Regions from separate parts of the Neorhizobium sp. 2083 genome, predicted to be linked through region 3. Evidence: predicted binding sites of a transcription regulator. Region 3 holds the regulator's gene; each other region holds the start of a gene.

Region 1 (3,277 bases), on a different contig from region 3:
GCTCCCAATCGTCGATTTATATGCCAGTGCAAGCCTCTCCCGATTTGCAGACCTATTAGGCAATCGGCACGCTTGATCGACGGTACGATCATCGATCTCCCGCGCGCAGGTCCACCGCAAACTGCACCGACTAATTGCAATGATCAACGTGCCGCATTGTTACCAAGCTGGCTCCGATATCCACTTGAAATAACGTGCCATCAAGGAAAAGTCCCTCTGGTAGTCCGTACAGGCTGGCAGCGAAAGAGGTTCTTTGTGCTTGCTGTAAATCGGGAGGCGTTTGCCACTACCGCCTGGTCATGGAATCATACCGCCGACCGTGCGATCGCATCTCGGCGGCGCCGAGTCGCACGGCGCTCCTTTTGATGCGTTTGGGGTTAGGACGACGATCACGCAAAGCAGGGAGGGCACATGATTATCAGTGCACCGCCATGCTCACCATCGGATACGGATGAACCGCCTTGAATTGCGCGATCATCGCAGTTGCCTGCTGGAGTACGCGTTCGGCATTGCGCAGATCGTCACGGGCAAGCTCGTCGGCGTTGACGCGAATCGCTTCAGCCATATTGGTCGAAATGGCAGCAAAATGCCTGTGCCCTTCGATGAAGGCGTCTCGTGCCGTGCTTTCGAGGGCGCGAGCGATGTTCACGAAAACCTCCTCGCGCTCTTCGACGTCGAGATCTTTAATCGCGTTAATTCCTTCTTCCATCTTTGCCTCACTCTGAACAGACGTGCGGATAAAGCCGAGCTCATCAAGCCCCGGCCGCGGAAGAGCTAGGAAAACGGAATTTCAATTTCAAGCCCTCAGTGAAGCTTGAACTCGCCCTCGACACGGCGCCAATCGTTCGGCCCGATCAGGCGCTGATGGGTGTAACGGACGGAATGGAGAGGGCCATCAAGGCTGGCCTGCCAGAAATCCAGGAACTTGTGCATTTCGGGGAAATCGGGGGCTAGGTCGTAGTCCTGCCATACGTAGGTCTGCAGGACGGATTCGAAATCGGGAATTCGGTAAAGGATATGTGCGGTGGTCAGCCCGTAGCCGTTCAGTTGACGCTCCAGATCCGATGAAAATCGCATGCTTCATCTCCGTTTCAGACATTGCAAATGCTGGCGCAAAATTTTGCGGCCATCAACGCTTTTATCAACGCGGCATGCCAGTTTCTTGTTCCTTTCCAGCGCGTTAGCAGCAGTTCCAGATGAGTGCTAATTTTTTCGCTTCGCCCTCTTGAAATCGAAAAATCGCGAAACCAGATCTTTTTGCGCAGAACGCTCGACAGAGGTTTTGCACCCGCCCGGACTGGTCATCCGGTCCGGCCAGGGGGAACAACATCATCATTGTTTGTCCATTGGAGGAAAACATGTCGTTCCGACCGCTTCACGATCGCATTCTCGTCCGCCGGGTCGAATCCGAAGAGAAGACCAAAGGCGGCATCATCATTCCCGACACCGCCAAGGAAAAACCGCAGGAGGGCGAAGTCATCGCCGTCGGTCCCGGCGCCCGCAACGAGACCGGCCACATCCAGGCGCTCGACGTCAAGGTCGGCGATCGCATCCTGTTCGGCAAATGGTCTGGCACCGAGATCAAGATCAACGGCGAGGACCTGCTGATCATGAAAGAAAGCGATGTCATGGGCATCATCGCGGCCCAGGCAGAGCAGAAGAAAGCCGCCTGAGCATTTAACGCCAAAAACCATCAGTCAGATAGCTGCCTATTGAGGAGTTAGAGAAATGGCTGCGAAAGAAGTCAAGTTCAACACCGATGCCCGTGAACGGATGCTGCGTGGGGTCGACGTGCTCGCCAATGCGGTGAAGGTAACGCTCGGCCCGAAGGGCCGCAACGTCGTGATCGACAAGTCGTTCGGCGCGCCTCGCATCACCAAGGACGGCGTATCGGTCGCCAAGGAAATCGAACTGGAAGACAAGTTCGAGAACATGGGCGCGCAGATGCTGCGCGAAGTCGCTTCGAAAACCAACGACCTCGCGGGCGACGGTACCACAACCGCAACCGTTCTGGCCCAGGCGATCGTCAAGGAAGGCGCCAAGGCGGTTGCCTCTGGCATGAACCCGATGGACCTGAAGCGCGGCATCGACATTGCCGTCGACGCCGTTGTCAAGGAACTCAAGTCAAACGCCCGCAAGATCACCAGTAATTCCGAGATCGCCCAGGTCGGAACGATCTCGGCGAACGGTGACGAGGAAATCGGCCGCTATCTTGCGGAGGCGATGGAGAAGGTCGGCAACGAAGGCGTCATCACGGTTGAAGAAGCCAAGACCGCCGAAACCGAACTCGAAGTCGTCGAGGGCATGCAGTTCGACCGCGGCTACCTGTCGCCCTACTTCGTCACCAATCAGGACAAGATGCGGGTCGAGCTGGAAGATCCCTATATCTTGATTCACGAGAAGAAGCTCTCCAACCTTCAGGCAATGCTGCCGGTGCTGGAGGCTGTTGTCCAGTCGGGCAAGCCGCTCCTGATCATCGCCGAAGACGTTGAAGGCGAAGCTCTTGCAACTCTCGTCGTCAACAAGCTGCGTGGCGGCCTCAAGATCGCTGCCGTCAAGGCTCCGGGCTTCGGCGACCGCCGCAAGGCCATGCTGGAAGACATCGCCATCCTGACGGGCGGCACTGTCATCTCCGAAGACCTTGGCATCAAGCTCGAAAACGTCACGCTCAACATGCTCGGCCGGTCGAAGAAGGTGGCGATCGAGAAGGAGAACACAACCATCATCGATGGTGCCGGTTCGCGTGCTGAGATCGAAGGCCGCACCGCGCAGATCCGCGCCCAAATCGAGGAGACGACCTCCGATTACGACCGCGAGAAGCTGCAGGAACGCCTTGCTAAGCTCGCTGGCGGCGTCGCCGTGATCCGCGTCGGCGGCTCGACCGAAGTGGAAGTCAAGGAGAAGAAGGACCGTGTCGACGATGCACTGCATGCGACCCGTGCGGCTGTCGAGGAAGGCATCCTCCCGGGCGGCGGTGTTGCGCTGCTGCGCGCCGTGAAGGCCCTCGAAAATCTCGCATCGGCCAACCAGGATCAGAAGGTCGGCGTCGAAATTGTTCGCCGCGCTATCGAGGCGCCGGTCCGGCAGATCGCCGAGAACGCCGGCGCCGAAGGTTCGGTGATCGTCGGCAAGCTGCGCGAGAAATCGGAGTTCTCCTACGGCTGGAACGCCCAGACCGGCGAATATGGTGATCTCTACGCCCAGGGTGTGATCGATCCCGCCAAGGTCGTGCGCACGGCCCTCCAGGATGCCGCTTCGGTCGCAGGCCTTCTGGTGA
Region 2 (3,277 bases), on a different contig from region 3:
CGAGGTCTTCGGAAATCACGGTGCCGCCGGTCAGGATGGCGAGGTCCTCAAGCATGGCCTTGCGGCGGTCGCCGAAACCCGGAGCCTTGACGGCAGCGATCTTGAGGCCGCCACGCAGCTTGTTGACGACGAGCGTTGCAAGAGCTTCGCCTTCGACGTCTTCGGAAATGATCAGCAGCGGCTTGCCGGTCTGGACGACAGCTTCGAGGATCGGCAGCATAACTTGAAGATTGGAAAGCTTCTTCTCGTGCAACAGCACGTAGGCATCTTCCAGTTCAGCCACCATCTTTTCGGCGTTGGTGACGAAATAGGGGCTGAGGTAGCCACGGTCGAACTGCATGCCTTCGACGACTTCGAGTTCGGTTTCGGCGGTCTTGGCTTCCTCGACGGTGATCACACCCTCGTTGCCGACCTTTTGCATCGCGTCAGCGATGTATTGGCCTATTTCCTTCTCGCCATTGGCAGAGATGGTGCCCACCTGAGCGATCTCTTCCGATGTGTTGATCTTCTTGGCCTTGGCCAGCAGGTCCTTGACGACCGCGGTAACGGCGAGATCGATGCCGCGCTTCAGGTCCATCGGGTTCATGCCGGCAGCAACGGCCTTGCCGCCTTCGCGAACGATGGCTTGGGCGAGAACGGTCGCGGTTGTGGTGCCGTCGCCTGCGACGTCGTTGGTCTTCGAAGCGACTTCGCGGACCATCTGGGCGCCCATGTTCTCGAACTTGTCGTCCAGTTCGATTTCCTTGGCCACAGCGACGCCGTCCTTAGTGATGCGCGGCGCCCCATAGGACTTGTCGATCACGACGTTGCGGCCCTTGGGGCCGAGTGTGACCTTCACGGCGTCAGCGAGAATATCGACGCCGCGCAGCAGCTTTTCGCGTGCATCACGGCCGAATTTGATTTGTTTGGCAGACATGGGAAAACTCCCGGGCTGATCGCCCAATGGTCGTCATGAGAAGAAATAGAAGAAGCGACTGATGATCAGGCGATAACGCCCATGACATCAGCTTCCTTCATGATCAGCAGGTCTTCACCGTTGAACTTGATCTCGGTGCCGGACCATTTGCCGAAAAGAATGCGGTCGCCCGCCTTGACATCGAGAGGCACAAGCTTGCCGCTCTCATCGCGCGCGCCGGCTCCGACGGCGACGATTTCGCCTTCCTGCGGCTTTTCCTTGGCTGTATCCGGAATGATGATTCCGCCCTTGGTCTTGGCTTCAGCCTCGATACGGCGCACGACGACGCGGTCGTGCAACGGCCGGAAAATGGTATTAATCATTTTGGGGTTCCTCAACGGGATCGCGGCCGAATGGCCAGTCCCGATAATTCAACTTAGCAGTCTTTCGCCGAGAGTGCCAGCGTCATTCGCGCTTTGGTGGCGCTCGCAGCGGCCGAACTGACGCACCACCCGGCTCCTGCCCACATATTAGACTATCGGGTGTTTTGGCGCGCTTGGTCATTGGAGTTGGGACGCGCGACCGCAAAACGATGGCGCGACCAGTCGCCGACCAGATGAGAGTGGGCTGGCTCGCAAAGTCGGTAGGGTCCTGGGACGCCCCACTTTGGGAAACGTCCTAGGCGAACGCCGACCGTCTCGCCAACCTTCCGATTGTGTTGCTAATTGATGGGAAAAAGCGCGTGGTGTTATCTCCGGCCGTGCGCCGGGAGGAGAAACGCCATGGCATGGAAGCGACTGACGACCTACAAACCGGGCGTTCGATGGAGCACGCCCGTTGTTGTGCGGATCGGATACGGTTCGTCCGAATTGATCGAGAATGCTGCGGACGCGCTGGAACTCCTTGAAAGACGTTGGCCGCATGAGCGCGACAAACACTATCTGGCCGCGAAGCAAGCGTGTGAGGCTGCGCTCTTCCATAGTCGTTCGAGCTCGATAGCTCGCGAAGCGTTTATAGCCGCAGCCATTGAGGCATATGTTCTTGCATAAGGGCGCCGGGTTTTAGCTGGTAACGCCGGGGTATACGGTGGTGTGCCGTCACGCGGTCGTGCCTGGCGCCGTCACATCCGGGTTGACATCGACTATTTGTGACACAGTAGCCTTGAGCCTAAAGCTTGAGGTGACATATGGCCCGCATTGGTTACGCACGCGTCAGTACGACCGACCAGGACTTGGATATTCAATATACCAGGTTGAAGGCCGAAGGCTGCGAGATAGTCCGAGCGGAGAAAATATCGGGAGCAAGTCGAGAGGGACGAGGTGAGCTGGCCACGGTCATCGAGTTTCTGCGGCCCGGCGACGAGCTTGTCGTTTCGCGCCTTGATCGCTTAGGCCGCGATACCCGGGATGTGCTCAATATCATTTATGAGTGCGAGCAGCGTGGCGCCTTCGTGACCGTGCTGGACCCACATGTAACGACGCGTGGCGAAATGGGGCACCTGGTGCTGACCGTTCTAGGCATGGTGGCGCAGATGGAGCGCCGTTTCATTAAGGAGAGGCAGCGTGAGGGTATTGAACGGGCCAGGTCAACAGGGCAGTACAAGGGCGGAAAGGTTCGGATCGATCATGAGAAAATTCGCCACCTTTCGGCTTTGGGTATTGGCGTAACTAAGATCGCCAAGGAAATCGGCTGCTCGCGAATGCAAGTTTATCGCGTGCTAAATGCGCGCACCGCATGACCGATTTGCGCCTCCATGTCGGTCATAGAAGTCACCGTACCACGCTCCCAAAAGCAGACGCGCTTGCGGCGACACATCATCAACTTGGGGCCACTATGTGATGAGGTGGTCGCCACCCTTGTCCCTTCTTGCGCAGAAACGTCCTCTTCCGACTTCACTCACGAAAATCGCAGAGAACGATTTTGCCGAACACTCCACCAGCCTCTATTCGACGATGGGCCTCCGACGCAGCCGAGAGCGGGTAGCGCGCGCCAAGGACGGGCTGAAGTGCGTTGCCGATCATGGGCAGAACCTGGCCCCTGAAGCGCTGGATCATTGCTCTTTTCTCGGCGCGAGATCTGGATTTCATAACGGTGCCCAGCAGTTGAAGGTGGTTGTGAAGTACGATGCCGAGGGGAATGATGGCATTGTCATCACGCCCCAACAGCCCGACCTGGACAAGCCGACCGCCAGGTGCCAGTCTTCTGATATTGCGGGCCAGATAGGACCCGCCGGCAAAGTCGATGATCAGGTCCACACCGCGTGAGGCGGTCACGTCAACGATCTCAGCCTCAAAATCGACCTGCCTGTAGTCGCAGACGGCATCCGCACCCAGGGCCAGCACATTTTCGATGTTGTTGCCGGACGCGGTGGCGAGCACCGTC
Region 3 (3,277 bases):
CGAGAATGCCTTCGATCAAGCCGCACTCCCTTCGGCCTTAGCCGATCGCCTGCTTCTGCATCGCCACCAGTTCCTGCGTACCGTCTTGAGCGAGAGCCAGCAGCTTCAGGAATTCTTCCTGGCTGAAGGGTTTGCCCTCCGCGGTTCCCTGCACCTCGACGATGCCGCCGGAGCCGGTCATCACGAAATTGGCGTCCGTTTCGGCGGCGGAGTCCTCGATATAATCGAGGTCGATCACCGGCTGGTTGGCAAAGATACCACAGGAGATCGCTGCGACGTGATCCTTCAGCACCTTCTCGACTTTGATCATCGAGCGGGCTTCCATCCATTTCAGGCAGTCGTAGAGCGCGATCCAGCCGCCGGTGATCGAGGCCGTGCGCGTGCCGCCGTCTGCCTGGATGACGTCGCAGTCGACGGTGATCTGTTTTTCGCCGAGCGCTTCGAGATCGACGACGGCGCGGAGCGAGCGGCCGATCAGGCGCTGGATCTCCTGGGTGCGGCCGCCCTGCTTGCCGGCAGCGGCTTCGCGCTTCATGCGGTCGCCGGTGGCGCGCGGCAGCATGCCGTATTCGGCGGTCACCCAGCCCTTGCCGCTGTTGCGCAGCCACGGCGGCGTCTTTTCTTCCAGGCTCGCGGTGCAGAGCACATGCGTATCGCCGAACTTCACGAGGCAGGAGCCTTCCGCATGTTTGGAGAAATTGCGCTCGAACGAGACCTTGCGCATCTGGTTCAACTGTCTGCCTGAAGGCCGCATGCTTCACTCCCTGGATTTCTGTTTCCGCCTTCTAAGGCCCCGGCCAAGCTTTTGCAAAGAAAAAGGCCGGTAAGAGCTTGCGGGGCGACTGACTGTGGCGGCGGCGATTTTCCCTTTGGCTAAGGCGCGGGGAATGACTATATTTTCCGGAAGGATCAATGGAAAGGTGAAGGTTTAGATGGGATTTTCGGCATCGACGGGTAGGGACAGCGGCTCTGTGCTCGACGATCGTTCGCGCGAAATTTTCCGTCGCATCGTGGAAAGCTATCTGGAAACGGGAGAGCCGCTCGGTTCCCGCAATCTTTCCCGCCTGCTGCCGATATCGCTGTCGCCGGCTTCCGTGCGCAACGTGATGAGCGACCTCGAGGAACTCGGTCTCATCTACTCCCCGCATATCAGCGCCGGCCGCCTTCCGACCCAGTCGGGGCTGCGCTTTTTCGTCGATGCCTTCATGCAGGTCGGGGACCTGTCCGCCGAAGAGCGCGCCAGTATCGATCGGCAGATCCGGCCCGCGGATCGCGATCAGCCGATCGAGAGCCTGATGGCGGAAGCAACCCGGATGCTCTCAGGCGTCTCGCGCGGCGCCGGCATCGTCATCACCACCAAGAGCGACCCGGTCCTCAAGCATGTCGAATTCATTCGCCTGGAGCCGACCAAGGCGCTCGCGGTGCTGGTCGGCGATCATAACCAGGTGGAAAACAGGATCATCGAACTGCCGGCCGGCGTGACATCGTCGCAATTGACCGAAGCAGCCAATTTCCTCAATGCCCATCTGAGCGGCCAGACGCTGCCGGAGCTGCGCGGCCAGTTGAAGACCCTCAAGGACCAGGTTCAGGGCGAGCTTCATGCGCTTTCCCAGGAGCTGGTGGAACGCGGTCTTGCGGTCTGGTCGGGCGACAGCGAGGAGGGCAAGCCGACCCAGCTCATAGTGCGCGGCCGCGCCAATCTGCTCGAAGGCCTGGCGGACGTTGCCGATCTGGATCGCTTGCGGCTGCTTTTCGACGATCTCGAAAAGAAGGACAGCCTGATCGAGATTCTCGACCTTGCCGAAAAGGGGCCGGGCGTCCGGATTTTCATCGGCTCGGAAAACAAGCTGTTTTCCCTCTCCGGCTCGTCGCTGATAGTCGCGCCCTATCGCGACGGCGAGGATCGGATCGTCGGTGCCGTCGGTGTTATCGGCCCGACGCGGCTCAACTATTCGCGCATCGTGCCCATGGTGGACTATACCGCCCAGCTCCTTGCAAGGCTGTCGCGCTGAATTCGCGACGAGCAGGCCCCAAGTTTCCCCGCAAGCCTTGATTTTTTCACCTTTAACCTCGATATCGGGCACAAATCGAAGCCCTTAAATCAAGCCAAGAATAACCGGAGACCGTCATGACCGACGAAACCAACAAGAACGGACCTGACGCAGCTGCCGCGGAGAATACGGCGGAAGCTGTTGCATCTGCTCTTGAGGACGCGGCCAGCCAGAAGAATGCCGAGGCGCCTGCCGCCGAACCGGATCCGCTGGAATTGCTGAAGGCCGAGAATAACGAACTGCGCGATCGTTTCCTGCGGCTGGCCGCCGAGATGGATAACCTGCGCCGCCGCACCGAACGCGAGATCAAGGACGCGAAGTCCTATGCGGCCGCCGGTTTTGCACGTGACATGCTCGCAGTCTCGGATAACCTCCGCCGGGCGCTGGACGCCGTTCCGACCGAAATGCGCGCTGCCGCCGATGCCTCGCTGACGACGCTCCTCGAGGGTGTCGAGATGACCGAACGCTCCATGCTGTCGGCGCTGGAACGCCACGGCGTCAAGAAGATCGATGCCGAGGGCCAGAAGTTCGACCCGAACTTCCATCAGGCGATGTTCGAGATCCCGAACCCTGCCGTACCGAACAACACGGTCGTCCAGGTGGTCCAGGCAGGCTTCACGATCGGCGAACGCGTCCTGCGCCCGGCCATGGTGGGTGTTGCCAAGGGCGGGCCGAAGGCGGAAGCTCCGGCAGAAGCCGCCGGCGGCAACAACGCCTGAGACCTTTGAAAATCGGGTGTCAGCCCGCTTTTTGCCTACGCCCGATGCTCAACAACCGCTGAAAACAAAACCGCGCGGCGCTTTATCAGCGGCCGCGCGGTTCGTTTCGTCCCCACGAAATGCATGTGCCGTCAGGCGGCGTGGTTTGCCTGCTCCTCGTTGAGGAAGGCATAGATCGCCGAGGCGGAATCGGTCTTGCGCAGCTTGGCGACGAGGTCCTGGTCGCGCAGCACGCGGGCGATCCGCGACAGGGCCTTCAAGTGGTCGGCGCCTGCCCCCTCGGGAGCGAGCAGCAGGAATACCAGGTCGACCGGCTCGTCGTCGAGCGCTTCGAAATCGACCGGTGCTTCAAGACGCGCGAAAATGCCCTTGATGGAAGAGATGCTGCTCAACTTGCCGTGCGGGATGGCGATACCGTGGCCGACGCCGGTGGAGCCGAGCCTTTCGCGCTGCAGGATGATGTCGAAGATTTCTCGTTCGCCCACGCCCGTCAGCTTGGAAGCCTTG

What was found. The regulator HrcA, encoded in region 3, represses chaperone genes, less so after heat shock. The targets are predictions, from matches to a motif close to GTTAGCACTCNCNNNNNGNGAGTGCTAAC.
Region 1: groES (co-chaperone GroES) is a predicted target of HrcA. The motif match lies at 1,180-1,208, and genes of this name have one in related genera.
Region 2: groES (co-chaperone GroES) is a predicted target of HrcA. The motif match lies at 1,331-1,359, and genes of this name have one in related genera.

Annotation. Positions count from the first base shown of each region.
Region 1 is NZ_JAVDTC010000003.1:53,877-57,153, reverse strand. Features, by position in the region: gene J2X76_RS13050 (hypothetical protein) at 419-709, opposite strand; gene J2X76_RS13045 (usg protein) at 805-1,077, opposite strand; gene groES (co-chaperone GroES) at 1,359-1,673, shown strand; gene groL (chaperonin GroEL) at 1,729-3,277, shown strand, end outside.
Region 2 is NZ_JAVDTC010000002.1:560,379-563,655, forward strand. Features, by position in the region: gene groL (chaperonin GroEL) at 1-916, opposite strand, end outside; gene groES (co-chaperone GroES) at 982-1,278, opposite strand; gene J2X76_RS10965 (DUF982 domain-containing protein) at 1,678-1,944, shown strand; gene J2X76_RS10970 (recombinase family protein) at 2,082-2,633, shown strand; gene J2X76_RS10975 (NAD(P)H-quinone oxidoreductase) at 2,788-3,277, opposite strand, start outside.
Region 3 is NZ_JAVDTC010000001.1:1,123,390-1,126,666, reverse strand. Features, by position in the region: gene J2X76_RS05795 (VOC family protein) at 1-19, opposite strand, end outside; gene rph (ribonuclease PH) at 38-754, opposite strand; gene hrcA (heat-inducible transcriptional repressor HrcA) at 933-2,012, shown strand; gene grpE (nucleotide exchange factor GrpE) at 2,129-2,770, shown strand; gene ptsN (PTS IIA-like nitrogen regulatory protein PtsN) at 2,902-3,277, opposite strand, start outside.